Parashewanella spongiae: one gene and its partner. The protein of the gene in region 1 binds, or shares a complex with, the protein of each later gene. Links are inferred from orthologs where the notes say so. Each region holds a gene or a part of one and is shown on either strand. Other genes may lie near its edges. The genes, in order: xseA and xseB.

Region 1 (16,734 bases):
CTAGGTAACTGTACGCCATTTACAACATCATAAGTATAACATCCTGAAGAAAATGATAGATTCAAGTCAGCTATATGCTCCATTGAAATTATTAAAATAGGCTTATCTTCAGGCCACTCAGTAAAAGCAGGCCAAACATTTGCAACAGGGTTAACTGCCAATAATATATCATGAGACTCTCGATACTTTATAATTGCACTTTTGGCGTCCATAGCTTCTGTTTTGAATACACATTGTTCAAGTAATTTTTCATCTGGCTTATGAAAATTGATACTGCTGTTAGAAGTGTCCGATGTTAGATCCTTTGCATAAGAAATCTCCTCATCAAGATATTTCTGAAACCCATCTTCTTGCAAGGTAAGGCTAAAATGATGACCACTATCAGTTGCAGTCACTTTCACTTTTTCAAAGTTTAATCCAAATTCTTTATTAATCGCCTTGGCCCACCACCCCATGCCCGACCCGACCTCAAGAACGTTATGACAATTTAATTCCAAAAAAAATGTACGGATAGATAAAGCTATTTCAGGGGTTATTCCCGCAAAATAACAAAAATTAACAACAAATTTATCAAGACACATTTTCAACTTTTCAAACTGAGCATTCTCAAAGCTACATTTTACGAGGCTAGATAAATCACGGTGTTTACCTTTTAGAGGATGTTCAGGCGCAACCCGTGTAGACAAATAAGTTTTCAACACTCTCCAATCGGCTAAGTCCGATGGTATTTCTTTTTTTCTAAGCGAATTTATCTCTGATTTTAAAGTATGAAATTCATTAATTACTTTTTGATCCCTTGAATGCTGAACAGCAAAATCACAGAGTTCACAAGTTTCATCAATGGCTGATGATTCCATGGAAAAAATAGTATAGGGGAACGCTTGGGGACTCGCTATAGACATATTCTGTTTCTTTATTCGCTTAAAAACATTTAAATTTTATACATTTCCCTCTAGTCCATATAGTTAATATTTTTTAACGTAATAAATAACTTGAATACTGAATTATAGAAAAAATAAAGGTATTCTTGCTTTGAAACTAACAACTACAAAAAGTATCAAGTCATGACAAAAACCATTTACACCGTTTCACGCTTAAACGGTGAAGTTAGGCGAATTTTAGAGGGGGAAATTGGCCGAGTATGGCTCAGTGCTGAGGTTTCGAACTTTTCAGCACCTAATTCAGGGCATTGGTATCTCACTCTAAAAGATCATTTCTCTCAAATCCGCTGTGCAATGTTCAAAGGGAAAAATCGCAGTGTTAACTTTCAACCAAGCAATGGCCAACAAGTATTAGTTAAAGGCAATATTAGCGTCTACGAGCCTCGAGGTGACTATCAACTCTTGATTGAAAGTATGCAACCCGCTGGTGATGGTTTGTTAGCTCAACAGTTCGAAGCATTAAAAATGAAATTGGCCGCTGATGGTCTATTCGCTGCAGACAGCAAGCGAGCTATACCAAAGGTCATTCAACGAATTGGTGTTGTCACTTCAGCAACGGGAGCCGCTGTAAGAGATATACTCCACGTCCTACAACGACGAGATCCATCTATCGAAGTTATCATTTATCCTGCACAGGTTCAGGGTGACAGCGCAGCCACTCAATTATGCGACGCAATTGATGTTGCCAACCAGCGAAATGAAGTTGATGTCATTTTGCTGACTCGCGGTGGTGGCTCAATGGAAGACTTATGGTGCTTTAATGATGAAGGTTTGGCTCACACTATTTACAACTCTGGATTACCTATTGTCAGTGCTGTCGGACATGAAGTTGATACGACCATCAGTGATTACGTCGCGGATATTAGAGCTCCAACACCTTCGGCTGGTGCGGAATTATTATCTAAGGATGTCAGCAATAAAGTCCAGCAACTAAGCAGTTTAAAAAGCCGTCTGATCCAATCATACAAACTTCACACATTACAACAAGCTGGAATACTCAGTGAGTTTAGCCATCGTTTGCAGCGTCATGAACCACAAAATAAATTACAGCAATGGCAACAGCGATTTGATGAAATCCAGCTGAAATTGAATTCAGCCATTAATCAAAAATTTCATCATGATATTTTAAAGCAGCAACAGCTAAAGAATCGACTGAACGAGCAATCTCCCCATCATCGTGTCAAGTTATTGTCAGAAAAGCTCAATTACTTAGATTGCAAATTGAGTGACTCAATCAAAGCAAAATTAAAACAAAGCCAGCTTAAATTGCAACAAGCAGGTCATCAATTGAATGCTATCAGCCCCTTAGCTACGCTCAGTAGAGGTTATAGCATAACAAGCGACAACAATGGATGTGTTATCACTGAAGCAGCTTCATTAAAACAAGGTGATGAACTAATGACTCGGTTACACACTGGCACTGTAATCTCGTCAGTTGAGCAAATCCTTCATGAAGATTATTATCAGTAACTAAACGCTCAACTCAGAGCTATGTATGCGCACAAAGTACAAACGAAATTGGTGAAAACATAGTTATTACCGACATACAAAACTGTCGTTATTACATTGCTACGTTGAGAAAATTTTGTGAAGTATTCTTTATAAACCAAAGTGTGCGCATACAAGCTCCAGAAGGGCAAGGCTAAAGGCTTCCATTACTGCGTTACACGTTCTTGAATTATCCCGACAAAAGCACGAAGTGCGTTGAACGCCAGCTTTGTATGGCGGCCGTAGGGAATATAGTACTTCAACCTAAACGTTCATGATAGGCATAGATGTCATATGCGTTTACTTTGACTACTATTTTTCTATCACCCTACACCATGAAAATTGTATTCGCTGAGATTTGAAGATTATTTCCAACCTAAGCTAAAGGCGAAGTGATTTTTAGCTTTTATGCTTTCACTAACAGGCTTGGGAATAGGTGTTAGCGGCTATTTTTACGGTAAAAACATCAGTTGAACGCTGAGTATATGAGTAACTGTTTGAGCAATTGGATGATTTTATTATCATGTTTTTCACCTAATGAGTGAAATGCTCTACGCTCACAAGCTTGCTAAAATGGCTGCTATCTGCGTTATAACTTTTGCAAGTAGAATAATTACTTGCTGCAAGCTACGCCTTAATATCAGCCATTTTTTCTACGCTTGAGAACGCAGTCAACTGATGTTTCTAGGTTCAAACATGGCCTTGTACTGAAAACCTTTATCTCTTGCTGAGTGAGAGATTAATTACTGTAATTGGTATTAGCATTCTCAGATACCACTCCTTATGACATCTAATTTTGAAAAACATCTTTTTAGTCCATAAAAAACATAGTGTTAACTTTAATTAATCTAATATCTACTCTCTTTGAATTAATATAGCTATAGAGTTCAGAAAGTTTGGCCTTTTTGTGGCTAAACTTTACGAAAATGGACGATAACTGTGCAAGCCTTAGTTGATCCAAAGCTATTTATCTTTGAGTTGTTTAAATCTCATCAGGCAAGGTATTCACCTGCGATAATTTCAATAGTGACACCTCAAGGTTGGAAGCCAGAATACAGCTTAAGCGTTAGTTCTGATACAACAAAATTGAGCTATGAATGTGTAGAGTACTTCCATAATACTCACACTGTGGACTCCTCTCATTGCGAACATCTTTCTATCGATACCAAAGAGTCTGAGCAAAGCTATTTAGTCACTTTGTCTAAAACAACAAATCAAGTTACGCCATCTGTTCAATCGAGTTTATCCATTACGATTTTAAAATTTCACGATCAACATAAAACAATAGTCAGCACTCCAAGTGATGTTCAACATACAGAGTTGAGCAAAAAGCTTTCAGAACTAAAAGTGCAGTTAGTGAACCAAGCAATACAGTTCATTATAATTACATCAACACAAAGTGATATATTTCCATTAGTTACTGGTTCTTATATTGATGGCTTGATCCCTGATCAAGAAAAGGAAAATGCTAACTTTTGCATCAAGATCACTGATGTATCACAGCCAAACCTCACTATCGTCACAAAAGACAAAGAACAACTACAACAAGTAGCTACGACCCTTGCTAAGCTTATAGGTCAATATCACAAGGAAAATCAATCGCTAACATGCTATTCAGCTCAAGGTAGTGAAAAACAGACCTCAGTGGTGCTTACTTACCAACAAGAACCATTTTTTAAATTTTATCTTACCTATCCCACAGAGTATTTATCAGCGGAGCATGTGAAAAAGTGCACATTCCAAGCAACAAAATCGGCAAAGCCACTGCCCTTTCGTACGTTGAAGCATGTCGATCTAGAGCTGCTTGAAATTTCCGAGCAGCTAGGGCGCGAACGAGTCAATGCTTCAACCCTTGATATTATCGCCACTAGAGTTGCTGTAATTAATGATATTTCAGATAAAAACAAACAACTCTTTGATGCGGTAGTAGCAAAATACCAAAAACTTCACTTAGGCTCTGCCCCTAAAATCGATCCGATAACTCCAGCATTAATTCCTATGTCGTCAGTCCCTATGATATTTTCTCAACCGGATCTGCTCTATTTACAGCCTACATATCCAATGCTTATGCCATTCCCACTCGTTCAGTCACCTCCTACTCAACACCATGAAATACAGATAATTTCATCATCACAACCTCTGCAATCAAAGCAAAAAAAGAAACATAGCGTCTCCAAAGAAATAAAAATCACTGAACAAGTTTTAATAAAACTAAATATCCTTGCTCGAGAATCTATCACTCGAGTTGAAATGAACTATGCCAGTATTCAACATTTATTTGCTCAAAAAAACTCATCGAGAAGCCCTTCGCCTTCGACTTCCAAATCTAGAGTTAGCCGACTTAAAAGCATGGAGGAGAAATCGTCAAGACGAAGCTCGGGAGCACGAAAGAAACATAAAAAGGAGGAAAAAAAGAAGGCAAGACAAGAGCAAATGTTTACTTTATCTGGAACTGACGACGCTATAGCGTCACTTAAGTTTATTACCCAAACTTTGGTTGAAGAAAAGTCAAAAAAAGAATCACAAATGGATGAACTCTCCAGCTTATTTTCTCCATCAATTGCAGCTGATTTCATTGCATTAACTGCATTAGAAAATAAATCGGGTGTAATCACTCACACTTTTCCTTCTTTGCCATATCTTGGTATCGTAGAGTGCCAATACGCAGGAAAAACTGAAACTCATCTTGATGGCACAAAACGTCACTTCCAATCTGAAGACCGCTATCAAGTACTCGCAGCACAATGCTATCCCATAAGCGTTGCTATGCTTCAGCACTTTTTAAGTCGCCATGGATTAGAGAAGGCGGACTCAATCAAGATTGCAAGTTTGATTTCTGCCCTATTATTAAGATTTACGCAGTATATAAACATCAATGACGGCGAAAAGTTAATAGAGTTAACACAACTGCTTTCAGATGCAATTAATCACCTTGCAACCTTCCAAAATACACCGACATTTTCCATCAATGCTTGGCGTTCTCTCTGTCATACATTATTAATATTGTTATTAGATAAAAGGCTCGTTATTACAGCGACACACAAACAAAAGATATTGCAGGTCGCCACAATTCTCTTGGAGACATCGATAGCCCATGAACAGTATGATTTATGTGCTGGTATTACCTATCATTTCAGCCAACACTGGGGTAAATGGCACCCAAGCAAAAAATCTATAGCCACTGAAGCACTATCACATCAAATAATGGCCTTTGTTACTCTCGTGGACACAACGCTAACTTTCAACAAAATCACAAACCTAAACTTGGCACATAGAGCGAAAATTCAATGTGAGCTTATATCACTTATTGAGGATACTCATCCTGCTATTATCTCAGAAGAAAACGATAAACTTGAGCTCGTTGAATTAAAGAAAAAAGCACAAAAAGTTGCCGATGAAACATTAAATGATTTGATTACACTTGATACATGGGCTGAATCAGAAGCAGACAAGCAATCACAAAAAATTGAAGAAATTGCACGCGAGCATCATAATAAATTAAAACATAAAAAGAAGAATAAAACTCAAGGACACTCTTTAGCATCGGCGACTCAAAGCAGTCCAGACCTAACATCAGAAGCCGGATCATCAATTAGTTTTGGCACATCAGAAAGTGAAAACGAATCATTTGAAACATCACAATATGAAAATGAAACAACGAATATAGCAGTAACTGCACCGTTAGAAGTGTGGAAATCCCATGTGAACAACGCATTAGAAAAATATCGCCTACTCGATACTGCTGGTGGAGAAAAGCTAGAACAACAAGCACTTCAATGTGCAGATTCATACATTAATAAAGCATCAATATTAACAGAGTGCTCCACGACTCGGTTTCTAAAACATAAAGTTGCTTTAAAGAAGATGTGTGCATTAGCCAAGGCTTGTCATACGATCAAGAAAGATATGATAAATCACCTTTCTCAAGCACAGAGTTACTCTAAGGAAAGGTTTCCAAGCAAAGCAGCAGGGATAACATGGTTGAAAGGTAGAGCAATTCCCGAAGAAGAAAGCTTCACACTCCTCTTTGAGCGTTTCCAGCAGCAACAAGACATTGTGCAGATCTCGAACGTAGTGACTAAAACCATCGAAAGTTACCATCAAGCTTTATCCTACTTTGAAAAAGCCACTGAGGATGATAAATCTGACTATGCTGATTATGTTTTTGGCACCATTAAAGTGGCATTATTTGAGCTTAATGAGCAGCAACAACAAATCATCAATGCCAAATCAAACTTAATAGAAGCCATGAATAAAAGAAAAGCTCTATTTACTCATCTTGCCATTTATGGTGGTGACTTTAATCTGCCGCAGCCTACACAATCGGCTTGCCTTCACACATTCCAAAAAAGCGCTTACAGTCTCATGAAAGAAGCATTTAAAGAACAAGCGCAGGATTTATCTGCGCTATATAGTACAGCAGGTCAATATAAACGTGACATAAGTGAGCTTTTTAAAAGAATGCGAGAATTGGAGAAAGCCCAATAAACCTGAGCTAAATTGTTATGGCATCAAGCAAACTCTACTCAAGATCGTAGCGAGCAAGTAGTAGAGTTCGTTCATCCAAATAAAAAACGGCCTATTTATCCCAAATAAACTCTCTGAAATGCGTACGGCAAACCGACTCGTAACTCTCATTACCTCCAATAGCGACTTGCTCTCCCTCACTCATTACATTGCCGTTGCCATCAAGCCTAACCACCATGTTTGCTTTACGACCACAATGACAGATCGTCTTTAATTCAACAAGCTTGTCGGCCCAAGCCAGTAAATAACGACTACCTATGAATAATTCGCCTTGAAAATCAGTACGCAACCCATAACATAGCACTGGAACGTTCAGATTATCGACGACATGAGTTAATTGTTTTACTTGCTCTTTTGTCAAAAACTGGCTTTCGTCTACCAACACACAATGGATAGGAGTAGCTTCAATTTCTTTTTGAATGAGATCGATTAAATTAGAGTCTGCATTAAAAATACTGGCTTCTGTTTCTAAACCAATTCTTGAAGATACTTTACCAACACCGTATCTGTCATCAATTCCTGCAGTTAATACTAATGTACGCATGCCTCTTTCACGGTAATTGTATGAAGACTGTAATAAAGAGGTCGATTTTCCGGCATTCATCGCCGAATAATAAAAATATAACTGTGCCAAAAGACGATTCCCTTTGTTTTTCTGATTACCCATTAAGCTCTGGCAAAGTTACTGTGGGTTAAATAACTCATTAAGAAGTTTAGTTACTATATCGTCATACCCGCGTAGGCTGGTATCTAGTGTTTTTCGAAAAAACGAGAAAAGTATTAGACTCCATCCTTCGCTGAAGTGACGACAGAGTTCACTGAGCTTTGTAAGTAATCAGATAGTTTTTTTAATTAGTGAATATCATACCAGTATTCATATGCTTCACCAGCTTAAGTCAGGCAATATTCTTCTTTGACTTTGAAAATATCAAAAGCATACTAGGGGCTGTTTATCTTTCGTGATTATTTTTGCAGCGATAAATTGGTCGTTTTATACAAGACAGAGCTTGCTTATTTGGTATTCCAAATATGCAAGCGATAACGCAGCACCTTTGATTTAGAAAGAGCGACCAATTTACGCTCTCTCTTTTTTCGATGCTTTTGAGCGTTCACTGTTCTGTGTTGTAACCCGTTTACTTAGATGACTAAGCTTCACTGCTTACGCCTTGAACAGATAAACGCTCAAATAGCACAAAATTTAATCCTGAAAGATAAACAGACCCTAGTACTATTAGTCCAGTAGCATTTTAAAAAATCAAGCTATCAAATGCTATTGACCGGAATTCTAATTAATACCAATTACAGTAATTAAATGCTCAACTCAGAGCTATTATGTGCTCAAAGTGCAATCGAAATTGATGAAGACATAGTTGTTACCAACATACAAAGCTGTCGTTATTACATTGCTACGTTGAGACAGTTTTGCGTAGTAATTTGGACACATACAAGCTCCCGAAGGGTAAGGCTAAAGGGTTCCATTACTGCGTTACAAGCACTTGAATTATCCCGACAAAAGTACGAAGTGTGTTGAACGCCAGTTTTGCATGTCGGTAGTCTAGTGCCTTTGCTTTTTCTATAGAAAGCCACTGGATACCAGCCTTCGCTGGTATGACAAAGATTGCTACTTTCTAAATCGCTAGCTCCCTTAGCTCTTATTGAGTGAGAGATTATTGCAATTAATTGTATAACTAGCAGCATGGAACGCACTCAATTTTGTAATGACAAAGAGTGGTACCTTATGAAGATTAACAATTGGGTAGTGATTATCATATTCACTATTTTTCCATGTTGCTTATTCGCAGCAAGCCCCGCATCTAATGCGCTTACCCAAAAACAAGAACCGGGTGGAAATCCTCTCGATGCTGACTTAGCCATCAATAATCCACACGAATATGCATGGAAACTATTTTTCTATTTAAACCGACAATCACAAACTGGAGTTGCAGGCGTTCCTGATCCAGCTCAACATGGAATTAGTGACTATCAAGATGACATTCCAACGGTGTGGGAAAGTTGGGCAAATGAAACAGGCAGTATCTTCATTTTGCCTCGGCAAGCGAATACCAGTGAAGTTTTTCTTGAAAAAGGCACCAAGCCACTACCATGGGAGCAATTACCTAGAGATCATAAACAACCAAAATTCCTTGAGCCATCATTATCATCCGCGCTCCCTAACACACCGTTGAGTAATTTTAGCCCACATTACGTTGCTCCAGAGGTCTCAACGTTAAATGACTTCGAGGTTAGGATGAATCAGTCACTCTACAATCAAGTTCGTGATGATCACTTATATAGCGTTGAAAGTTTACAAGAAAAACTTAAAGCCATTCAAAGCGGTGAAGAAAATAATGCCATTGTTTTTAAAGACGATGCCAAGGAAATCAAAGCCGCTTGGGTTAAAATTACCGAAGAACAAAAAAATCAATATCATTGGAGAATAATTAACACTACTGATGAGAATGGATCACATATCTCTGAACTATGGGGACTTGCGGCACTGCACATTATCACTAAAGATATTTCCAATTGGTTCTATTGCGATTTTGAACACAAAAGTTTAATCCCCCAAGAAGAAAAAGATGGTCGACCTTTAAAAGATCCCACTACCACGGGAATTACAGCAACTTTTGGTAAAAATGGCATTCGTGACGAAACGATAGGCACTAAATGGGAGAACTATCGTCTAAAAGGCGTCCAAACGGCATTTTTAGATAATACTGGACGACCAACTCGCCTAGGAAACACCTTAATTGAACCAAAAGATGAAGGTATTTCATCTTGTATGAGTTGTCATGCAAGCGCAAGCATCGGAAATAACACGAGGTTTTTAGGCCGAGGAATGCCTTTCCAAGCCTCACATATTCGGCCTCAACATATTAAAGGCTTACCCAACCCGAAAGATTTTCTCGATGAAAATGGCAAACTTCTCTACTTAGGGATGCTGCGACTTAGGTTATACCGACGTATAATCCAAACAGAGTAATTTACGGTTGCAGCCAAATGTCTACTTCAATTTACCTTTCTAGTGAGTCCAAAAGGATAATTAAACTTGCATCCAGTAAACTTCATGGGATGGAGAAAAGAGTTTTTATGGCCGAAGTATCCAAAACCTTCTGCTGTGGGAGTCCACGCTTAACTGAAACAGAATTTGGCTGGTGTCGAAAGGCTGTTGCGCTTGGGCTTCATGAACAAGAAACGGGCTTCGAGTGTTTCGGAAACTATGACGGAAAACCTCGAAGTGAAGTGAGTCAGCCTCAATTAGAAATAGATATTAGAGCGTTAGTAGATCCTGAATCGCAAGCCGACCCGAAGTTTAAAAATACGTTTGTGTATACCCGAATTACAGCGAAAGGCGTCAGAAAAAAGTTAATTGAAGAAAAAGGCTGGCTACCTGAAGAATTACCTAAAGAAAGAACCATTAACGACATATTAAATCGACTGGGATACAGACTTCGACGAGTCCAAAAAACTAAACCCCAAAAAAAATTCCTCAAACAGACGCTATCTTTGAAAACGTAAACAAAATCAATAAAGAAACAACCGGTAATAAAAAAGTCATCCGTATTAGTATCGACTGTAAAGCGACAGTTAATGTTGGTGAGTATTCCCGTTACGGTAAATCTCGTAGTGCTGATGCTGTTCAAGCGTTGGATCATGATATGGAAATAAAAAAGAAAATGATCCCGTTCGGAATTCTTAACCTCGACAATGATCAACTTCATGTTTTTTATGGCAACTCAAATAAAACAAGTGACTTCATTTGTGACGCACTTGAATGGTGGTGGGATTCAGTTAAAAGTGAAAATCTAGAAGTGGAAGAACTCATTATTTTTTCAGATAATGGTCCTGAAAATAGTGGCTGTCGTACTCAATACCTGTTTAGATTAGTAGCGTTTAGTGAACAATCGAAACTCAAGATTCGAAACGTCTACTACCCGCCATACCACAGTAAGTACAACCCGATAGAACGAGTCTGGTCATCGTTAGAGAGGCATTGGAATGGCACATTACTGAGTACAGCCAAAACGGTAATAGAATGGACAAAAACAATGACATGGAAAGCGATGAGCCCAGTAGTCAATTTAATTGATAAAATTTACTCAAAAGGAGTCAAGCTCAATAACAAAGAAAAAGAAGAGCTGGAAAGTAAAATAGTCAGAAATAGTGAATTACCAAAGTGGGATCTTACAATCACTCCAATTGCGGTAGATTTTTAAATGCTAGATCCCTTAGGTACTGACTTTTTATGGTCAATTCCATTTAGAGTACGATCTATCCATTCTAAAGATGAATAACCTGAGTTCTACGTAAGTAAAACTCTACAGTACAGCTAATTATGTGGACTTAAGCGTTCAGCGTTAATTGCTTAAAATAAAGCCGACTCTATTAATGCTAATTTCAGTACATTATACCAATTACAGTAATTAATATCTCACTCATCAAGAGCTAAAGGGTTTCAGTGCAATGCGCAAGCTCGGAGTACTATATCCCCTAACGGCCGCCATACAAAACTGGCGTTCAACGCACTTAGTGCTTTTGTCGGGATAATTCAAGTGCTTGTAACGTAGCAATGTAATAACGACATTTTTGTATGTCGGTAGTCTAGTGCCTTTGCTTTTTTCTATAAACCTAAATAAATCAGTTGGGAGCGTTCATATACGCAGAAAAAATTACTGATAGCAAGGCATGAATAGCAGCAAGTAGTGGTTCTACTTGCAAAATTTATAACGCAGCTAGCGGTGGTTTTGGCAAGTATATGAATGTTCAGCACTTACTTGATGGGTGAATTAGGGTTGTTTAGTTTTGTATTTAACTTCAATAGATTAAAGCTAAATTGTGCGTTCAACCGATTTATTTAGGATAAAAGTCACTGGATACCAGTCTTCGCTGGCATGATAAAGATTGGTACTTTCTAAATCGCTAGATCCCTTACAATTTATCAACCATCGAAGACAAAGAATTGGAACGTGAATGTGCAATCCCCTAGGCGCTGTCAGCTCAAATACTTCAATCGCTGCACAGTTAGACTTTCAGCCTCAGCAGGCAAACCTTGAATCAAACACCGTTGATATTGACGGTCAGTTGTTTAGGGTCAGCCTGCTTGGGCAATATGATGCATTCCTCAAATTTATTCGTGATGAAGAAGTAACGAAAAACCACGCTGAACTGGAGTTAACGGATAATGTAGCGAAGTTACCAGGAGCAAATTTTGATGAAAAATTAACAGGCGTGATAATGCGGGCTGAGCAACAAGGGAAGGCCATTCTAGCTCGGGACACCAAAGGCAGGGAGGATTATTTTGCGCGACTCGAAAAATTAAAGACGCATATTATTGGTCAGGTCAATTTCGCTCAACAATTACCGGATGATGCCTTACTTTTTCTTGTTGAATTTTCAAACAGGCTTGACGAAATGAGACTCTGGCCTGAGTCACAGCAACTGCTTCATCTCGGTGCCTTTCCTATGGCGGTTGAAAGCGAAGGTGAATGGCGGTGCATAGACGGTCTTCGAATTCGTTTGGATTTGTGTGATAGGCCATCGACAACGATTTTTAATTTATTGTGTCGGGATCAAATGAGTGACGCATTACTGAAGTTAACTTCAAAGGTTAAGTCTGCCAATCGTGTACATTTAGCGGCGGCGGTGCCTTGGGTGCTTACGGGGATTGACTCTCAGAAAGACACTCATTTTAAGTTACCGCTGCACGACCTGTGTGCGTCAGATATTTATGATTTACTTCTCACTGCTCCAGAAGATTATCACCGCCGTTTATTGAGCAGTATTGACGATTATATGGAATTATCTCAGCAGGTATTATCTCTGAAAGAGCAATACCTTCAGTATGAGAATGATAATCTGCTAATGGAAATGGATGGCATAGTTGAACGATTAAAGGGAAATGCTTGGACTGCGTTATTAAAACTGGCTCCTAACCATTTTTATGATGGAAGCCAGACAAGAGAGAGTATCAGTAATGAGATTTCAAAGCGTATTCACACAAACCAGCAGCTAACACATTTTTTAAAAAGTGCATTTACACCGGAAAAGCCTGAGCTAACGGATTACACTGACAATGTCAGCCACTGGTGTGAAAAACTTTATTGTGGTGATTTTTGTGCGTTGGCAGCACTGGTTGTTTACTGTCTTCCCGTGCTTGATAAACGTCCGTTGATGATGTGTTTATTGTCACATACATGGCAGAGGCTCTACAGTGATACGTTATGTAGGCACCTTGAACAGTTAAAAGTTCAGTCGGAGTTTGTCACTGTTTGGAGTAAGCAAATTGTTGAGCGATTAACTGAATTTAATGCAAAATACGATGATGTAGTAGAAAAATACCTGAATAACAGAGAGTGTTGGCAAACCTTACCGTTAAACCGTAAACAAGACTTATTGCAGCAGTGCATCTCAGGCGGCGTCAGTTTTTCTACAATACAGGCGCTTCGTAACTCTGGAGCAGATGAGGTGCATTTAAATTCACTTGATTGGCGAGCTTGGGTAAATTCAAGAGACTGGCCAAAATTAATTCATTTATTGAGTCATCAGGTTAATTTCAATGAGGTAATACATTACTCTTTACCAATCCTTAAAAATGATAATCAACTGTTGCATATCGCAGCGTACTTTGGGCGAGCGGATGTGGTGGAAGCATTATTGAAGACTCAGGGTATTGAGGTTAATAACGCTAACGAAAACGGGTATACGCCACTGCATGCGGCTTGCCGTCTTGGTAAGGAGAAAGTGGTGAAGGCACTGCTGAATTATAAGGGGCAGAACCCTGAAGCTGACATCGGGCTGACTAGGGAGCATTCAGAAACTAAGAATACGCCACTGCATTCGGCTTGCATTGCCGGTTACGATGGTGTGGTGAAGTTACTGCTGAATTATAAGGGGCAGAAGGCTGAAATCGTGCTAACCAGGGAGCATTCAATATATAAAAATACGCTACTGCATGAGGCTTGTATCGCCGGTCATGATGGTGTGGTGAAGGTGTTGCTGGATTATAAAGGGCTGCACCCAAAGGTCGATATCGGGCTAACCAAGGGGCATCCAAAATCTAAGAGTACGCCATTGCATGATACTTGTATCAATGGTCATGATGCTGTGGTGAAGGCATTGCTGGATTATAAAGGGCTGAACCCTAAGGTCGATATAGGGCTAACCAAGGAGCATCCAATATCTAAGAGTACGCCATTGTATGAGACTTGTATTAATGGTCATAATGCTGTGGTAAAGGCACTGCTGAATTATAAGGTGCTGAACCCAGAGGCTGATATCGGGCTGAGCAGAGAGCATTTAACATATAAAAGTACGCCACTACATGCTGCCTGCAACCTTGGTAAAGAAAAGGTGGTGAAGGTACTGCTGGATTATAAGGGGCAGTACCCTAATGCCTATATCGGGCTAGCAAAAGTCCACTCCAACATCCCTAATACGCCACTGTATGAGGCTTGTGTCACCGGTCATGATGGCGTGGTGAAGGTATTTATGGATTATAAGGGGCTGCACCCTAAGGCCGATATCGGACTAACCAAGGAGCATCCAATAACTAAGGGGACGCCACTGTATGATGCTTGTATCGCCGGTCATGATGGCGTGGTGAAAATACTGTTGGATTATAAGGGGCAGCACCCTAATGCCGATATAGGGCTAACCAGAAAGCATTCAAAATATAAAGATACGCCATTGCATGCGGCTTGCTGTCTTGGTAAAGAGAAGGTGGTGAAGGTACTACTGGATTATTTATCCATACATCCGATAGATTCTATTCGATTGTTTAGTAAGGAATTTGTAATGTCACCGCTAAAACTGGCAAGTAGATGTAAGCATGAGGTTGTAGCTACTCTCATACTCAAATGGAAAGGTATTGAGCTGGTGTCCACAAAAGATAAAATAAGTGTGTTCTTTGCGAAAAAATAAAAACTGTAAGCGAGTGAAGATGGCGTCCCCCACTCGCCTATAACTATTAATGCGAGCATAATGGAATGATTTTTAAGTAAAAACTTATGTCAAAAATAATTTAAGTGACTAGGGTCTGTTGATCTTTCGTGATTGTTTTTGCAAAGATAAATTGGTTATTTTATGCAAGGCAGAGTTTGTGAGGTTTGGTTATTATCGACATACAAAACTGTCGTTACTTCGTTTCCAAATAAGAAAACGATAACGCAGCAGAAATGACCAATTTACGCCGTCTTAGATGCTTTTGAGCATTCACTATTCTGTGTTGTAACCAGCTCACTTAGATGGCTAAGCATCACTGCTCACGCCTTGAACAGATAAATGCTCAAATAGCACAAAATTTAATCCTGAAAGATCAACAGACCCTAGGGTTCTAGCGATTTATAAAGTACCAATCTTTGTCATGCCAGCGAAGGCTGGTATCCAGTGACTTTCATAGAAAAAAGCAAAGACACTAGACTACCGACATGCAAAGCTGTCGTTACTTCGTTTCCAGCCTGAGCTGGAGCGACGAGAACTCATCGGTATACCAGACATTGAGCTCATCCATTAAAAAAACAAAATTAATGAATACTTACTCATTTTTTCGTTGTGAAAATGTTCATATTAGTTAATTTTAAGTAAAACATAGATAAAAAGTGATTTCTTATTGACCCTTGACCACATAACTATTCCGTGTGCACAATGTCAGGCATACTTTCTTCCGCAACTTTCCTTAAGCAATTACAACGCTGAAAAAATTCATACAGAATTGCCTTTATTTTTATGCTGGAAAACTCGGAATTATACCAATTACAGTAATTAATCTCTCACTCAGCAAGAGATAAAGGTTTTCAGTACAAAATGGGTAATCAGGTAAATTTATCCAGAAAACGATCACCTTGATGTTATGAATGTTGAGATAACGTGTAATCACAAACAATCCATTACGGAGAGCTCGTCCTCATGGTTCGCGACATTTTTAAGTGAAATGGTTTTTTGCTGGATATCATATGCATTATCTAGTTGTTTGACTAACCTACTATCGACATCACTGCTTATTTTGCTCAGCATAATTGTTAACTCTGAGAGGGTGAACTCCTCAATGCGGGCTAACAGCACCTCAACGTCTTCTGCACCCAGTTGAGGCTTATCTAAAATTGGGTTGGGGTTTGCTTCAGGCGGTAAATCTACAAATAAACTTCTGGCCCATTCCTCATCAAACTCACTTAATTGCACAGGCTGATTATCCTTGCTTACCGAGGGAGTATTCAAAAAGTCATCGCCATCCATTAAAGACAAAATTGCCTCCTCTTCACCATCTTGGCTGACACTCGTTTCCATAGGCTCATGCTCTTGCGCCGTGTCACTCGTTGTTGCACTATCGTGATGCCATGAAACGAGCGGTATGTTTTGGTACTGCACGGATGAACTTAATCTCTCTCTTAATTCGCTAGGTATGTCGGCGAGGGAATATTTCTCAACGAGCGCTTTTACTGTAGGAGTGCTCAAAGAGTCTGCATAATACACAAGATTGCGGCGGACTTTCTGGTTCAAGGGCAAGCCTTTTTGCACACACTTTTCGATGATGCCCAAATTAAGCCAACTTTCCTGCTCTACTTCCGTGTTGATTGTGGCTGTTGACGTTTGCTTTTGTGATAACCGTTCCTCTCGTCGTGTAACGTAAGTACTGACAACTCTTTGTTCATTGCTGTCAGCAAACTCAACCGGAAAGTCACTACTTAATGTATCAATAAACAAAGAAAGCTCATCGGCAGACCAGTTGCGGATAGTGATACTTTTTGGACTACTTTGGCTTAACTGAGGAAATGGCAGCTCA
Region 2 (16,552 bases), 3.1 Mb from region 1 along the record:
TTAGCATCCATAAAGGCAACTTCTGATTCGACATCGAGCCAATTCACAGACGTTGTAGACTCATTAGTAAACCAACTAGACAGTTATGGGATTGATGAAGGTGTTGAATTATATTCCAAAGCCATATTTCATTCAGCAGCCCTTGTTACTCAGTTTGCCATGGCTAAAGAAGTTTTCAAAAAGTGGGATGCTTCAACGATTGGACATGCCACTCGTTCGCTGTCTGAACTCACTTCTGTAGTCCTTAATACAACATCAGCCGTATCTGACGGTATTGGTAACTTATTACCAGCACACATGCAGCAAATGGCTTCAACGATATCAGAGTCAGCAAGTGCCATTGACCGCATCCAGTCCTGCTTACAGGAAATTCAACATGTAACTCTGGAAATTGTCCAACTTGTAAAGCAATTCACCAAAAGTGACGATAAAGTTGCTTTGTCTGGCATAGCTAAATCCTGTGATTTACTCACTTTAATTGCCGAATTATCAAAATCTCTTTTCTCAATTCTTCAAAAAGTACTGTTTGCCGCTAAGGATATTTTAGAAATAACAGGTAAAGCATCAATCGGTCTTAACAAAGCAATACCAGGGCTAGGTATTGTCATAAGCATCATAGACATTGTCCAGCGCTCACTATACCTTGGAAACAATGCTTATTACATGGCCCAGTTATCTGAAATGAAAGTAAGAGATCAAGAGTATTTTCCTGATCACGCTATTCTTTCATTCATACTTGACGAAGAACAAAGAACTAACTATTACACCCTCAATGACATTGCTTATGATGGAAAAATATTCGTAAACCTGTCTCCAGAAGTAATAAGAGAAGCTAAGCGTTACTCTATGGTTTGTGAACTAAAAAAAGTTTGCCGTAAAAGAGTGATAAGTGCCTCTTACAAGATTTTTTTCGACTTGGCCTCTGTGACAGGAGATATTCTAAAACTTGGCGGCGTAACCAGCGAAGTGGGAGCCGGTTTATCGCTTGGAATAGCATTATCAAAAGCCAGTATTATTACCATAAACTGGTTAAAACAAAGCTACCATAATCATCAAGAAGATTTGCATTCGAACGAAGAAAAACATGTACTTCGCTGTCGATTAATTGAGTCATTATTTCAATTTTTCGTTGCTTTTGCAGAGCAAGACATTACTGATGACGATAAATTTGAAAGCTATATTGAACAATATGGAGAGTTACGTGTTTTCTTCTACAGTTTCGGGCTTAAAACAAGTGACTTTTTAGGTAAAAAAGTTGATGAAGAGGGAGTGAAGAAAGTTTATAAAGCCTTAAAACGCAGAGAATAGTTATTTCAATAATCGTTATGTTTTATGACTAAAACTCGATTAAATTGCGCCTTAAACAAGCTAAAGAAATGAATCACCCCGTTCCAGAGGGGCGAGGTATCGTTTAGCGTTATCGCCACTCCAGCGAGACTCGAAACCTAGTAACGACAGTTTTTATGTCGGTAGTCTAGCGCCTTTTTCTTGTTTAAGTACCTGTCGATAAGTTCTTTGATAATTATTGTGTTCAGGTTTAGTGCTATACAAGACGCAATGTAGGGCGCATACCCGTAGCTATGTAACCGAAGTTGCAACACCGTAGAGTGCTGAAACTGGGCACTAGAAAATCTTAGGAAACTTCAGGTACTTAGATGAAGTCACTAGATACCGGCCTTCGCAGGTATGACCACAAGTACACCACAAAAAAACAAAGTTAGTTCGCCCCAAGAGGCGAGGAATTAAACCCCGAAGATATTAAATATTACATGAACTATATTTAACAAAAACAGTATTGGGCAAGTGATAAACTCATTTTAGTTAATGATATCCAAGCAAGCGAATATGGCCACATCTTCTGACTTCACTTCAACTTGGTCCGCTCAAAAAATTGAAGCTGATTATTATCACAGTATTATCCATCATGGATTAAAAAACACACACTCGTCATTAACTCTTGGTAATACAACATTTTCAGTGTCAGAAGTACCTAGCGAGGATGCTCAATCAATATTTGAACCAAGTTCAAGCATACATGAGTTCATGTCTTCCCCCACTTTAATACAAAAATCTTGCCATCCTCAAAAAAATTACAAATACCAAGCAGATACTCAATCACAAACCATCGGCTTGGATAAACAATATAAACGGGTCTTAAACACACCTGCAGTAAGAGAAAATGCGCAATTATTCGAACGTTATCATGTAAATCATCAACCAGTCCCTCCTGAGTGCCAAGGATTTTGTAGATTGACGACTCAAGGAGCACTTAAAGTAAGTGATAGCTTGATACCAACATGCTCCGAACTCCAAGAAAGTTATCTTCAATCTATACGGCTTAGAGGAGTGGCAGCAACACATCGATCATTTTATGCATATGGCTACCACGTTCGCTTTATCTGTACTTCGAATGAACTCTCTGTAACGTTAATTTCAAGCGAGCAATGCTCAGATTACGTACAAAAAGGATACATCATTCGTTTAAAGCAAGTTGTGAATGAAAATGAATGCATAGTAGCCAGTGCCATAGCTGCACTTTGTCATAGGAATTTTTTCGGTGCCGGAGACAGATTAGCAACTGACGAGAATCTCCCTAATATCTTGGCACAGCATCAAAATAGAGCTGAGCCAACCCTTGCTTTAATAAATCGACTCTTTGCAATGTTTTCATTTATAAATGCACCACTATTCGCTACTTTTGCTAATGATAGCCGTCATCCATTAAGGCAAGAACTTGACCGAAGACTGACTATAGTGTTCACAGTCGAAGGAAGCCAAACGAGCCAAAGGCAAACTCAGTCTTTAGGTGAATTTATAACGTTTATCTCTATATTAAGCAACACAGCACCTTCAATGGCATTACAAATAGTTCAAGAAATAAAACGCCAACTTTCTTCAGATGTTTTCGAACAACTAAATCTACATGATCAAGAGATTGAATTAGAGAGACGAATAAGAGTCCCGAAAACGATTCCTGATATTAAAGACATGGTTAACGCCTTGCCAGTAATAAATTACTCACAAGTTCCCGAAGATGCAGAGTGCTGCATTATGCGCACTAACTTTAAAAAAGAAAAAGAGCAAGAAATCATCGAAATAAGAAGCGGGCAAAATCCTTATGTGTGGCACTTAGTTTCTAAAACTGCAATTAGAAATTTATTAAAATCTAGTGCGATAGTTTGCAATCCAGTAGACCGTACAGAATTAACTTGTGACGATTTTAGAGCGGTTGTTTTACAACCCCAACATTCCTCCAGCAACTCATCAATTTCTTCCGTTGCACAAAAATAAAGCCTCAATTAGTCATTTCCATTTGTTATCGCTAAAAACTGACAAAATCAAGGCTCGAAAATTAAAGTTTAAAGACAAACGTAGTAACGACAGTTTTGTATGTCAGTAATAATACCAATTACAGTAATTAATCTCTCACTCAGCAAGAGCCAAAGGGTTTCAGTGCAAGGCACAAGCTCGAAGTACTATATTCCCTACGGCCGCCATAAAAAACTGGCGCTCAACGCACTTAGTGCTTTTGTCGAGATAATTCAAGTGCTTGTAACGCAGTAATGGAATCCTATAGCCTTGCCCTTCGGGAGCTTGTATGTGCTCACTTTGGTTTATAAAGAATACTTCTCAAAATTGTCTTGACGTAGCAATGTAATAACGACAGTTTTGTTTGTCGGTAACAACTATGTCTTCATCAATTTCGATTGTACTTTGAGCACACACATAGCTCTGAGTTGAGCATTTAATTAACCTAATTGGTATTACAAGTCGCCAACTCGAATCTCGTCAGACTCTTTTGCCTTTCCTTGCTCAATGGCAATTTCAACGCGGCGATTTCGCGACCTATTACCCGGTGAGTTCGGCGGAACAAGTAAAGCTGTCGAAGCCATTCCCACCACTTTCATTCTCGACTCATCGAACCCTTTGACTTTAATCAATTCATGGGCGACAGAAAGCGCACGTTTGCTCGAAAGCTCCCAGTTAGAACGATAGAGCTCATTGTTAATTTGTACATGATCTGTATGTCCAGACACAGTGATAATCCCAGGAACATCTTTCAACAAATTACCAATTTCCCGCAAAATAGGACGAAAACGAGGTTGTAAGAAGCCCGAACCAGAAGCGAAAGAACCTTTTTCTCGGATCCGAATAATAATTTGCTGACCAAGAGACTCAAGCTCAACGGCACCATCTTGAATGTGTTGATCCAGTTTTTCAGCGATTTTTTTCAACTGCTCATTGGTTTGCTCTTGTTTTGCAAGGGCTTCAGCGGTTTCCTTAGCTTCTGACTTTTCTTGAGCCGTAGCGCTAGCGTCACCTCCGCGTAGCTCGCCTTTTTGCTCTTGCTGGCCGCCTGCACTATCATCCTCACCTTCTTGAAACTTAAGCATCTGCTCTGTCATTTCATTGGTTTGTTGATTGATAACTTCTATCGGTGTGGGTTCAGGTTTGCCAGGACGAAATTCTAATGCGATAACAGAAGTGCCTTTAGGGATATCTTTCACTTCAACTTTATTTTGAACGCCGAAAGCATATTTCATTGAACCAGCAAGTTGTTGAAATTTTTGTGCGTCCATTTCTGAAAACGCTAATAATAATACGAAAAAACACATTAATAACGACATGAGATCAGCAAATGTTGCCAACCACATTGGAGCGCCTGGTGGTGGACAATCACACCCTTCCTTAGCCATCCAGTTATTCTCCGTCCACAGTGCCAGCGGAGCGTTTTTTCTCTGACAAGTAACTTTTCAAAAAGCTCTCGATAACTCGAGGATTTTGACCATCTTGAATAGAAAGTATCGCATCCATTATCAAATTTCGGTTTTGCATTTCTTCGCCCATTCGCAGTTCAAGCTTGTCTGCTATAGGTAAAGCAACCATATTAGCAATAATGGCACCATAAAGTGTTGTAAGAAGTGCAACCGCCATCGAAGGACCAATCGATTTAGGATCATCCATATTTGACAACATAGCGACTAAGCCAACAAGGGTACCAATCATACCCATTGCAGGCGCTACATCACCCATAGCCTTAAAAATGCTAATGCCAGACTTATGGCGTTCTTCCGTTAATATTATGTCTTTTTCGAGCGCAGCTCTAACCACGTCTCCGTCGTGACCATCAACCAACATATCGACGGCTTTTTGCATAAAGTTATTGGTTATTTCCGCTTCTTCTAACGCTAAAAAACCTCCTTTTCGAGCAGCGTCAGCCATATTCACAGATTGTTCAATAAGATCTTCAGGTTTATCGAGTTTGAACATGAATGCCTTGATGGCGATTTTAACGGCACCCAAAAATTGTCCTAGGTTAAATTTCATCATGACTACAAAACATGAACCTGCCACCACGATTAAAATTGATGACGTTTCAATAAAGATACCAATGCCACCACTGGTCACCATTGCTCCGATCACGAAACCAAACGCGCCAATTAACCCTATTAATGTTGCTAAATCCACAACAGTCCCTCGCCCAATATTTTTCGTGATGAATTAAAAATTTGTGGTATAACCTTTAAAAACCGAGATCATTGTACTGTAAATTAAATCTACACACCTCTTCAAAAAAGCTAAAATTGTTCACAATCCAACCAACCAATCTACAATTTAACCACTTTTTTATTCCCAGCCGATTTTTAACAGATTTTGTTATTCTAAGAGCTGTCTCTTATTATCGGACAAATTCAGCGCAAGTTTAATTCAATTTGAAGTTTTCACTCGAAAAAATAATGACAAATTTGTTACTGCGCAAGAATCATACCGCTAAATTTGACCACAGACGCCCCCTGATATACCTTGTGTCACACTTTAACCAAAGGATGTTATTGTGACTAAAAATAATGCAGATTTGAGTTTCGAAGAATCACTAAGCACATTAGAAGCCATTGTTTCTGAACTAGAAAAAGGCGATATTTCATTAGATGATGCGCTTAAGCAATTCGAACATGGAATCACTCTAGTCAGACACAGTCAAAGCAAATTAGATCAAGCTCAGCAAAGAGTATCCATTTTGCTCAATGAAAAGCCTGACGACAAGCTTGTTCCATTCGAAAACGAGGGCGAATAAGCGTGCCTGAAACAGCCTTGACTAATGCAATTGTTCATTATCAAAATCGTGTGAATAATTATCTTAAAAATCGACTTGACCAGTTACCTGATGATGCTCCAAATCTAAAAGCTGCAATGAAACACGGCGCTTTGCTTGGTGGGAAGCGTATTCGTCCTTTTTTAGTTTACAGTGTTGGTGAATTGCTCGGCGTGCAACCACAACAACTTGATGCCTGCGCCTCTGCAATAGAATGTATTCATGCCTACTCTTTGATCCATGATGACCTACCTGCTATGGATGACGACGCATTAAGACGAGGCCAACCCACTGTGCATGTGAAGTTTGACGAAGCCACGGCAATATTAGCCGGCGACTCGCTTCAATCACTGGCTTTTGAAATGCTTGCGGATGCTCAAAATAACCTAACCGCAGATCAACAAGTTCGAATGATTAAAGTGTTATCTAAAGCCGCTGGTTATTCTGGAATGTGTGGTGGTCAAGCTATTGATTTGGCCTCAACCGATCAATCCATTGACATTGACACCTTAACGTTATTGCATTCATTAAAGACAGGAGCATTAATCTCTTGCTCCGTTGAATTAGCACTTATTGCTGCAAACGCCAGCGATGAAGAAACGGAATCATTGCGATCTTTTGCGAAAAATGTAGGGCTAGCCTTTCAAGTTCAAGATGATATTTTAGATATCACATCGACAACCGAAGAGTTAGGCAAACCGCAAGGCTCTGATACCAAAGCTAATAAAAGTACCTTTCCACAATTATTAGGGCTGCATGGTGCAAAACAAACCGCCGATCAGCTAATTAATGAATCACTATCAGCGCTGACTAAATTGCCATACAATAGCCAGTTAATTGCAGATTTCGCACGTTACATTGTGGCGCGTCGAGTATAACAACAGTCAAAGTATCTCATTATGAGCATGGACATTTCCAAATTTCCGGTACTAGCCAAAGCTAATACCCCAGAAGAACTCAGACAACTGACTAAAAGCCAGTTACCACAGCTCGCCAAAGAACTCAGGGAGTTTTTACTTACATCGGTAAGTAAATCAAGTGGCCACTTTGCATCGGGACTTGGTACCGTCGAATTAACGGTAGCCTTGCATTATGTTTACAACACCCCTTTTGATCGGCTGATTTGGGATGTGGGGCATCAAGCTTATCCACACAAAATCTTAACCGCTCGCCGTGATCGCATGCATACCATTCGCCAAAAAGACGGACTGCACCCCTTTCCTTGGCGTGAAGAAAGTGAATACGACACCTTTAGCGTTGGACACTCAGGTACATCAGTGAGTGCCGCCTTAGGCATGGCGATTGCCGCCGAAAAAGAACAAGCTGGTCGCAAAATTGTTTCAGTAATCGGTGATGGTGCTTTAACTGGAGGCATGGTTTTCGAAGCACTTAATCACGCAGGCGATCTCAACAATGACATGCTAGTAGTGTTAAATGACAATGAGATGTCAATTTCAGAAAACGTTGGCGCATTAAACAACCATCTTGCACAAATTATGTCAGGTCGTTTTTATACCACCATTCGTGAAGGTGGTAAAAAAGTACTTGATGGTATGCCTATTTTTAAAGAAATGGCAAAACGTACCGAAGAGCATTTAAAAGGAATGGTTGTTCCGGGCACTTTATTTGAAGAACTAGGCTTTAACTACATAGGTCCTATAGATGGGCATGATGTCGATGCGCTCGTTGAAACTCTGGCCAACATGCGACAACTAAAAGGTCCTCAGTTTTTACATATTATGACTAAAAAGGGTCGTGGTTACGCCCCTGCAGAGAAAGATCCTATCGGTTGGCATGCTGTACCTAAATTCGATCCTGCACAATTTAAAAAACCGACGGCTAAGCCTTCCAATCCTACATTTTCTCAAGTGTTTGGGAAGTGGCTTTGTGACATAGCCGAGCAAGACGAGAAGGTATTAGCGATTACTCCAGCAATGCGAGAAGGCTCTGGCATGGTCGAGTTTTCCCAGCGATTCCCAAAACAATACTTTGATGCCGCAATTGCAGAGCAACACGCCGTCACTTTAGGTGCTGGCTTTGCTGTAGAAGGCTTTAAAGCTGTTGTTGCTATTTATTCCACGTTTTTACAACGTGGTTACGACCAACTGATCCACGATATCGCATTACAAAAACTACCGGTTTTATTTGCGATTGACAGAGGTGGTATTGTCGGTGCTGATGGCGCAACTCATCAAGGCGCTTTTGACTTAAGCTTTATGCGCTGCATTCCAAACATGGTAATCATGACACCGTCTGATGAAAATGAATGCCGACAAATGCTTTATACTGGCTACTGCTATAACGATGGGCCAACAGCCGTGCGTTACCCTAGGGGGAGTGCAACAGGCGCAGAGCAAATTGAACAAATGACTGCACTACCGATAGGTAAAGGTCGAATGGTACGCCAAGGCAATAAAGTTGCCATCATCAATTTTGGCACCACGTTGGGGTCGGCCACTCAAGCTGCTGATGCACTCGATGCAACTGTTGTTGATATGCGCTTTGTAAAACCATTAGATGAAGATCTACTAACCCAGATTGCTAATGAATACGATGTTTTGGTTACTGTTGAAGCCAATGCCATTATGGGGGGGGCTGGTTCAGGTGTGATAGAGTTTTTGCAAAAAAATAAGTTGCTAAAGCCCGTGCTTCAAATTGGCTTACCTGATGAGTTTATTAAACATGGTTCTCCAGACGAAATCACTGCAGAATATCAACTTGATGGCGAGGGAATTTTAGCCCAAATCAATGAATATCTGTCGTAAATTAACCCAGTCAAGAAGCAATGTATACCTGTGTTACTTCAAGTATCACGGGTATCTGTTGACAATTGCGCTTTATATTGTGCTAGATTCCTTCGACTTTTTGTTAATTTTTGTAATACCTTCTCTTCATCCATTTGCAACTGCATGATATTGCTTGCGTTTGCTGTTTCTTTTTCTTTTAAAATTTGTTGATATTTTTTCTCGTTTTTCTGTATTTGTTCACCCAATTTTCTTACTCTGTCCACTTTTGCCATCTCTTTAGAATGGTCGTATTCTTGCCTCCTGAATGGTATCTGGGAAGAAAAAACTTGATTATCACTCGATGTCACATTTAAATCTGATGAAAATGAGCAGGAATATAAAGGAGGAGTCATAACCATTGGAGCCATAACAAGAGGTTGTTGTACTGAATGCAGTGCTGATTGATGAAACTGGCTAATCACATTGTCAGTAGTTTGAAAATATAAGTACCCATTTATTGGAGTTGGGTAAGTGTTGGCATAAACACCTATTGGTGCAATTGCTTGTGCCACTTGAGCACTCAGCCTAACGTCCATAGAAGTATTTGCTGCTGCCAAAATCGTTTTCCAAAAGTAACCACGAGTTTTATTCTACTCTTATTTTGAATTCTTTATGATTTATTTTTTTAATACTTGTGTTCACTGTACACTACAAAAAAGTATAGCTAGCTTAAAAGCAGCGTAATTCAAACACTTACACCATATCCGCAAAGACTGATATCCAGTGACTTTTTGTTAATTTTTCCAAAGCAGCGAGACTACCGACATACAAAACTGTCGTTATACCAATTACAGTAATTAATCTCTCACTCAGCAAGAGATAAAGGTTTTCAGTACAAGGCGCATGTTCGAAGTACTATATACCCTACGGCCGCCATACAAAACTGGCGTTCAACGCACTTAGTGCTTATGTCGGAATAATTCAAGAACGTGCAACGCAGTAATGGAAACCTTTAGCCTTGCCCTTCGGGAGCTTGTATGCGCACACTTTGGTTTATAAAGAATACTTCACAAAATTATGGTTCATCCGGTTAATCGATACTTAGGTCTGAGATAAGGTAAAATATTCTAAAAAATTAGAGTAGATGTCGACTTCACTTCTTTACCATTCCTTTGGAATACAAGGCCCTTATCATTACTTATCTTCCAAATATGAAAATGGTTCAACGATCTTTAACATTGCCCATAACCACCGAATGAAATGCTCTGATTGCCAAAGTCGGAAAGTGATCAAGAAAGGAACCAAAAAACGTGAGTTTATAGGCCCTCCAATAGGCATCAAGAAAACGTTAATCCGAATATTACATCAGCGTATTCAATGTACGATTTGCAAAGTAATCCAGTATTTACCACTGAAGTTCATTCCACGGCCTAAAGTCCGTTACATCAAAGCCTTCGAGAGATATGTACTGTTATTATCAATTGAAAAAATGACCATTAGCTCGATAGCGAAGCTTTGCAATGTTGGTTGGGATTGCATCAAAGCCATTCAAAAAGGCATCTAAAAAAGCGCTATCAAAAACCAAATTACAAAAACGTTACCTATATTGGTATTGATGAAATTTACTGTGGTTCTAAATCAGGCTTTATGACAGTCGTTATTGATATGAAAACCAGTGCAGTTATCTACACCGAAAAAGGAAAGAAAGCGGCTAGCCTTGATGGGTTTTGGGAACGAAAGAATCGCTGCAAGCAACCTATAGTCGCGGTTGCAACTGACATGGGGCCAGCCTACATTTCATCGGTAAAGAAGCATGCACCTCAAGCCAGTTTAGTCATAGACCGATTCCACGTAGTCAAAAGGTTCAATGAGAGGTTGAGTCAGTTTCGGCGAAAAATACAAAATGAAATGGAGTCAAAAGATGACGCTCAATTTCTGAAAAACACACGATGGCTTTTACTCAGAAATCCAGAAAACTTAAGTGAAAAAGGGGCAGACAAGTTAAAGCAAGCACTTGAGGCTAATCAACCATTAGCAACGGTCTATTATTTCAAAGAAAAGCTCAGGCAACTGTGGACTCAACCAACAAAAGAGCTAGGGGAAGCGTGGCTTGATGATTGGGTTGAACAAGCGCAAGACTCAGAGATTACTCTGCTGCAAAGCTTTGCCAAGATCCTAATCAAACACAAGCAAGGAATACTGGCTTATTACGATGAAAAAATGACAAGCGGCAAAGTCGAAGGAGTCAATAACCGTACAAAAACATTATCTAAGATTGCTTATGGATATCGAGATTGGGAGTTTTTTGAGCTAAAAATAAAAGCAAGCCATGAAGCCAAGTATTCATTAACCGGATGAACCGCTATTTCGCACGCTTACCTCCCTATCATGCCGAATCAGGTTCGCTTTCGCTGTGTACCTCTAACTTCCTATGGCTTCCTTCAGACCTTGCCGTTAGCCAACAACGCCCTTGCCACTCGGATTATCTTCCCCTCAGTCTGGGTGGTACAGGCTTCTTTCTGCCTGTCGGGTTTGCCAGCTTCGCTGGGCAAACAAAAAAAGAGCAACACAGTAGTTGCTCTTTTTTAATTCGATTAATTCAAGTTAATATACAGAAATTTCGTGTAATCTTACCCAATAATCGGGTGAAGAAAATTTGATCTTAGAGGCGATAACTGGCTTGAACTCAATAGATTGACTTGGACTCTTATATCCGTTTCTCTTAAATAGTAAATTCCATTTTTCACCATCCCAATATTCGATAGTATAGTTAACAGCCCCTTGCATCTGACTGTAAAATTTATGGAACTCCCCTGTGGTAAAAACGATTCTAGATACCCAATATTTATCTTCAAGATCAACGGTCAGGTACTTTCCATGGTGTCCACCAGCAGCAAGCCATCGAGTATGATCGGAGCCATCAACCGCATTCTCAGGTGGCTCAGCTCTATTGTAACTATTTGATGAAGTGACAGGCTTGTTTAAGGCTAAATTAACACGACCAGAAGGCCTTATTGCTGTTGGCTCTTCAGGTTTTGGTGCGATTGGTTGTACTTCAGGTTTTGGCTCAGGCTCTGGTTCAACTTCAACTGGCAGAGGTGGATATTTAAGGTTGGCTACTGTTGGGGTAAAGATATTGGCGTATTTAGTGTTATAAGTGTTTATTAGCGGAATATAAAAATTATTCGCTTCACGAGCAAGTTGCTCTGGCTTTGCAATAAAATCTCTAAAATCAACAGAGGTGGTTGAGTCTGAGCCATGGTGTTCTGAATTATAAAACACAAGTTCAGCTATACTAGAAGTTCGGTCGTTGTTTTCTGCGGATATGAATAACTCGGCAGAATTATGTCCGTCATTATAAATATTCGCTGACATTAAGACATTAGAGTTTACTTTAGTATTTGCACCGTCACTGTTAAATAACTGTCCAAAGATTAAGTCATCGCTTTGTAGTGGGGAGTTTACACTCCCTTGTCTCATAAAGACCATACGCTCACTTGAAGTACCTTCATTTGAATGTAATACCGTCACTCCCCTGTTAAGTGCGTGAAAGTCAATAAGGGGCTCGGGCAATCCAGTTAAATCATCAGCACTTAAACAGGTAAATTTTGTATTTACATTATCTGTACCATTAAGTGTGACGGTTTTGGTGTTTTGATCATAAAATCGATAACAACCAGAAGTTTTATAAAAATCATCTGGTTCGATGGTTTCAGCTGCAACTGCAGTTGCCATAAATAGGCTGGAAGTGATAATTAAATAACTATGTAACTTCATAATTCCCTCGTATGTTTCTAATTATTGTTAAACAATATCTGTTATTAACAATGATAATGTTAAGCTAAATTTAATGATATTGTACCAGTGTGAAAATATATACATATCAGATGATTTGTTGGGTTAATTTATTAAATTAATATTTAAAGCTGATTGTTTTTAATTGGTTATAAGAGTGCGATAACTCTAATTATTTTTTGCTATATGTTATACTTAAATTGATTAAGAATTTTTAGTAATTAGTTGAAATTATGTTTAAACATTGATTTTGAGTAAGGTTTGATAATGACATTCTCGGTTGTGGCGTGTTGATTTTGCAGTTGTTTTTGTGTTTTCGTGTTGTATGATTTTGTATTCTCGTGTATCTGTTGAAATTAAGTTTTAACTCTAATATTTTATTTTAATTGTATGCGTTAAGACTCTTTGAGTTAATATTCTATTTGCAGTTTAATAAATGTATTAATAAGTCAATTACTCTAATGGTTTATTGCTTTAGAGTAGTTAATCTAATTGTTTTTATTGTTGTGGCTGGTATGTTGAATAACATTTACATTTTTAGTAATTATCTTATACACCTGATTAAAAATACCAAAATAGTTCCATAGTCGGTAGAGGCTAGAAATAATCATCAAATAAGAGTAAGTTATTAGGATTATATTTATTAATATTAGGTTGTATGTCTTTAACAATCAAAGAGCTTGCAGCTTTATCTGGAGTAATAGGGACTTGGGTTACAGCTATTGTTGCATTCCGCGGGATTAATACTTGGCGAACAAAAATGAACTTAGAAATCGTTGAGGAATTTTTGGTTGCTTTGTATCAATACGAGTATGCTTTATTAGACTTAAGACGTCCGTACTCAAACTACAGCGAGTTTTCTAGGAGTCGAGGTGCATTTGAACAATTAGTTTTGCGCTATAACGTTAGGACAGAGCAGCTTAAGTTTGCAAGAGATGGCTTGAATCGCACACGTATAAAAGTTCAGGTACGTTGGGGAGACTTTGCCAACTTAAAAATTAGCCATCTCTTTTATCTCGAAGGACTACTCCAACATCAAATAAATATATTATTAATGGCAGAAGATCCTCATAATTCGAGCGAACTAAGAAGAGAGTATTACTCTCAATTAGATAGAGAAATCTTATACGCAAAACAAAATGAGAAAGACGATAATTTTGCCATTGACATAAGAGTTGAAGCACATGAGATTAAAAAGTCGATGTCAGAAAAGGTTTTACCCAAAAACACAATCACATCTATTTTTTATTTTCCAGTTTACTGTCTGAAAAAAATGATCAAATCTCTTTCTTCCTGAAGTTATATATAGATTAAGTAAGGTAGACTTAAATTTGCTAGATATTACAGACAACATCATTCAACTTGAAAAGTCTTTGTTTACTGAAAAGGTTAGAGCATCCAAATCTAAGTTGAATACACTCATTGCCGATGATTTTATTGAGGTTGCAAGCACTGGTGCACGATTTGGTAAAACTGAGGTTTTGAATCGATTACCAGATGAGTCAACATTCATCGTTAAGACTTCGAGCTTTGAAGGTCGAGTTCTTTCAAATGATAGTGTGATGCTGGTTTACCAATCTGCTTTTAAACGTGGTGAAGATGAGCTTATCATCAAGGAACCAAGTGCGACAATTTCAATATACCCGATTGAATTGAATTGAATTAGCCCCATTTATATCCATATAACGGATTAATTGATGTGGGTATAGATAACTTAATTTCAGCAATTGCAGAGCTTGGAATACTATATATTTTTGCAGACTCGTTGCTATTTATCATTGGCATTTGGAGTTTACTAAAAATAGTCAAATGGGCAAAAGGAATGCCAAAAGCAGCTTTTCTTATGCTTGCTATTTTTCCGCTTATTTCAATATTTCCAATACCACCTCCAACATTTAAAAATGTTGAAAAGGCCAAAATAGAACAGCGAAAGAATAAACAAAATGACGGTGATTCAGATGATGGTTAGTACTTATTTTAGTTCTGTATTTACTATTGATTGAAGAATTTTAATAACTGTTCATAAATTTTTTTTAAGAAAGGATCATTTAGTTTATTAGCACCCGCTCGTCGAATTTCTTTGCCATTATTAAATAAAGAGATTTCGAAATCTCTAACCCCACCGCAGGTTTGACTTTCTGGGCATAATTTTAATGGGACTACAAGTTTACTATTTTTCCCTGACGAGGCTGAAAGAGTTTGTTGAATTTGTGTAACTTCATCAGTTTGTATTACATTTAATTTAACCCCTGCAGTAGTTAGTGAGTAGGTTGCCTGTATAGGGTTAACAAATTTTGTAAAAAGCATAAACACCTCTAATTAGTTATAAGCCCAAACCTTTCCTTAAACCTAAATAAATCGGTTGAATGCACAATTTAACTTTCATTTATTGAAGTTATACCAATTACAGTAATTAAATGCTCAACTCAGAGCTATGTATGTGCTCAAAGTGCAATCGAAATTGATGAAGACATAGTTGTTACCAGCATACAAAACTGTCGTTATTACATTGCTACGTCAAGACAATTTTGAGAAGTAAGACCAATTACAGTAATTAAATTCCCAGCTCAGACGTATGTATGAGTTAAAAGTACAAGTGAAATTGATGAAGACATAGTTATTACCGACATACAAAACTGTCGTTATTACATTGCTACGTTGAGACAGTTTTGCGTAGTAATTTGGACACATACAAGCTCCCGAAGGGCAAGGCTAAAGGGTTCCATTACTGCGTTACAAGCACTTGAATTATCCGGACAAAAGTACGAAGTGTGTTGAACGCCAGTTTTGTATGGCAGCCGTAGGGAATATAGTACTTCGAGCTTGTGCCTTGCACTGAAACCCTTTAGCTCTTGCTGAGTGAGAGATTAATTACTGTAAATGGTATAAAATACAAAGTTAAACAACCCGAATTCACCTATCAGGTGAGTGCTGAACATTCATATACTTGCCAAAATCACCGCTAGCTGCGTTATAAATTTTGCAAGTAGAAACGAAATAACGACAGTTTTGTATGTCGGTAACCACTACTTGCTACTGTTCATGCCTTGCTATCAGTAATTTTTTCTGCGTATATGAACGCTCCCAACCGATTTAAGTACCTGACCATAAGTTTCTTAAGATTTTCTAGTGCCCAGTTTCAGCACTTTCAGCACTTTCAGCACTTTCAGCACTCTACAGTGTTGCAACTTCGGTTACATAGCTACGGCTATGCGCCCTACATTGCGTCTTGTATAGCACTAAACCTGAACACAATAATTATCAAAGAACTTATCGACAGGTACTTATTCAGGTTAAACAAAATGCAGTTAACATTATAATATTGTCGTTGTTTTATGATGTTCATTTTATGATGTGATCATACTAAAAAGTGTGCTCGCTAGTATCAAGTTAATGGCTAGACTCGCTCAATACTATCATTCCTGAGTTGAATTTATCCTCGATAAACTCAAGTCCAAATTCATCTTTGAGAAAACTTATCATTCCATTTTTTAACGTATTATTGCCATGGTATCCAGTTATGATCGATGTTATGTTGGGTTCATTGTTTTGTTTGTGGTAACAAAATAATAGTTTTGCGAAAGCTAATGGAACACCTCGAATATGTGTATCATTGCCTGAATGTTCTTCGAAGATTTTATCCATATGTAAATCGATACATTGATTCATTAAGCCAACATTTTTTTTATATATTCCTTGTGTTATCCCTTTATCAATCATGCTTGCGAAATTATCTTTTTCAAGCGGCGCAAGTTGAGCATGCATTTGTGAAAGAGTACTCATGTTGCACTTGTTCATTATTTTTTCTAAATACCATATTCCAGTGTCTAATTCCTTAGCCTTAATACATACTTTAATAAAAGCATTGTAAATGGCAACATCAGGCTGGATGCCCCAATGCTGCATTAAGCTGGCTGTATCTGTATCGCCCAATACC

Evidence for each region.
Region 2: the proteins of xseA (region 1) and xseB are in contact, whole or in part, in a cryo-EM structure (PDB 8TXR), measured with the Escherichia coli proteins. The link is inferred for Parashewanella spongiae from one-to-one orthologs.

What each region holds. Positions count from the first base shown.
Region 1 is NZ_CP037952.1:4,116,514-4,133,247, forward strand. Bases 315-3,237 are described here. They hold xseA (exodeoxyribonuclease VII large subunit), read left to right. Parts: upstream 315-1,064; coding sequence 1,065-2,411; downstream 2,412-3,237. Other genes in these bases: E2I05_RS16350 (hypothetical protein), read right to left, coding at 315-902. In the rest of the region: more of E2I05_RS16350, read right to left, coding at 1-314; E2I05_RS16360 (hypothetical protein), read left to right, coding at 3,369-6,917; E2I05_RS16365 (thymidine kinase), read right to left, coding at 7,009-7,590; E2I05_RS16370 (hypothetical protein), read left to right, coding at 8,695-9,939; E2I05_RS16385 (ankyrin repeat domain-containing protein), read left to right, coding at 11,928-14,876; E2I05_RS16390 (hypothetical protein), read right to left, coding at 15,828-16,734. UniProt on the Escherichia coli protein: Bidirectionally degrades single-stranded DNA into large acid-insoluble oligonucleotides, which are then degraded further into small acid-soluble oligonucleotides.
Region 2 is NZ_CP037952.1:1,056,302-1,072,853, reverse strand. What follows is about bases 4,716-7,456. They hold xseB (exodeoxyribonuclease VII small subunit), read left to right. Parts: upstream 4,716-5,836; coding sequence 5,837-6,076; downstream 6,077-7,456. Other genes in these bases: dxs (1-deoxy-D-xylulose-5-phosphate synthase), read left to right, coding at 6,994-7,456; ispA ((2E,6E)-farnesyl diphosphate synthase), read left to right, coding at 6,079-6,972; pomA (flagellar motor protein PomA), read right to left, coding at 4,716-5,469. In the rest of the region: E2I05_RS03905 (methyl-accepting chemotaxis protein), read left to right, coding at 1-1,308; E2I05_RS03900 (hypothetical protein), read left to right, coding at 1,846-3,291; E2I05_RS03895 (flagellar motor protein MotB), read right to left, coding at 3,765-4,697; more of pomA, read right to left, coding at 4,702-4,715; more of dxs, read left to right, coding at 7,457-8,859; E2I05_RS03870 (hypothetical protein), read right to left, coding at 8,898-9,437; E2I05_RS21900 (hypothetical protein), read left to right, coding at 9,965-10,384; E2I05_RS03865 (ISL3 family transposase), read left to right, coding at 10,336-11,178; E2I05_RS03855 (discoidin domain-containing protein), read right to left, coding at 11,425-12,597; E2I05_RS03850 (hypothetical protein), read left to right, coding at 13,274-13,912; E2I05_RS03845 (nuclear transport factor 2 family protein), read left to right, coding at 13,947-14,276; E2I05_RS03840 (hypothetical protein), read left to right, coding at 14,315-14,584; E2I05_RS03835 (hypothetical protein), read right to left, coding at 14,608-14,922; E2I05_RS03830 (pentatricopeptide repeat-containing protein), read right to left, coding at 16,006-16,552. UniProt on the Escherichia coli protein: Bidirectionally degrades single-stranded DNA into large acid-insoluble oligonucleotides, which are then degraded further into small acid-soluble oligonucleotides.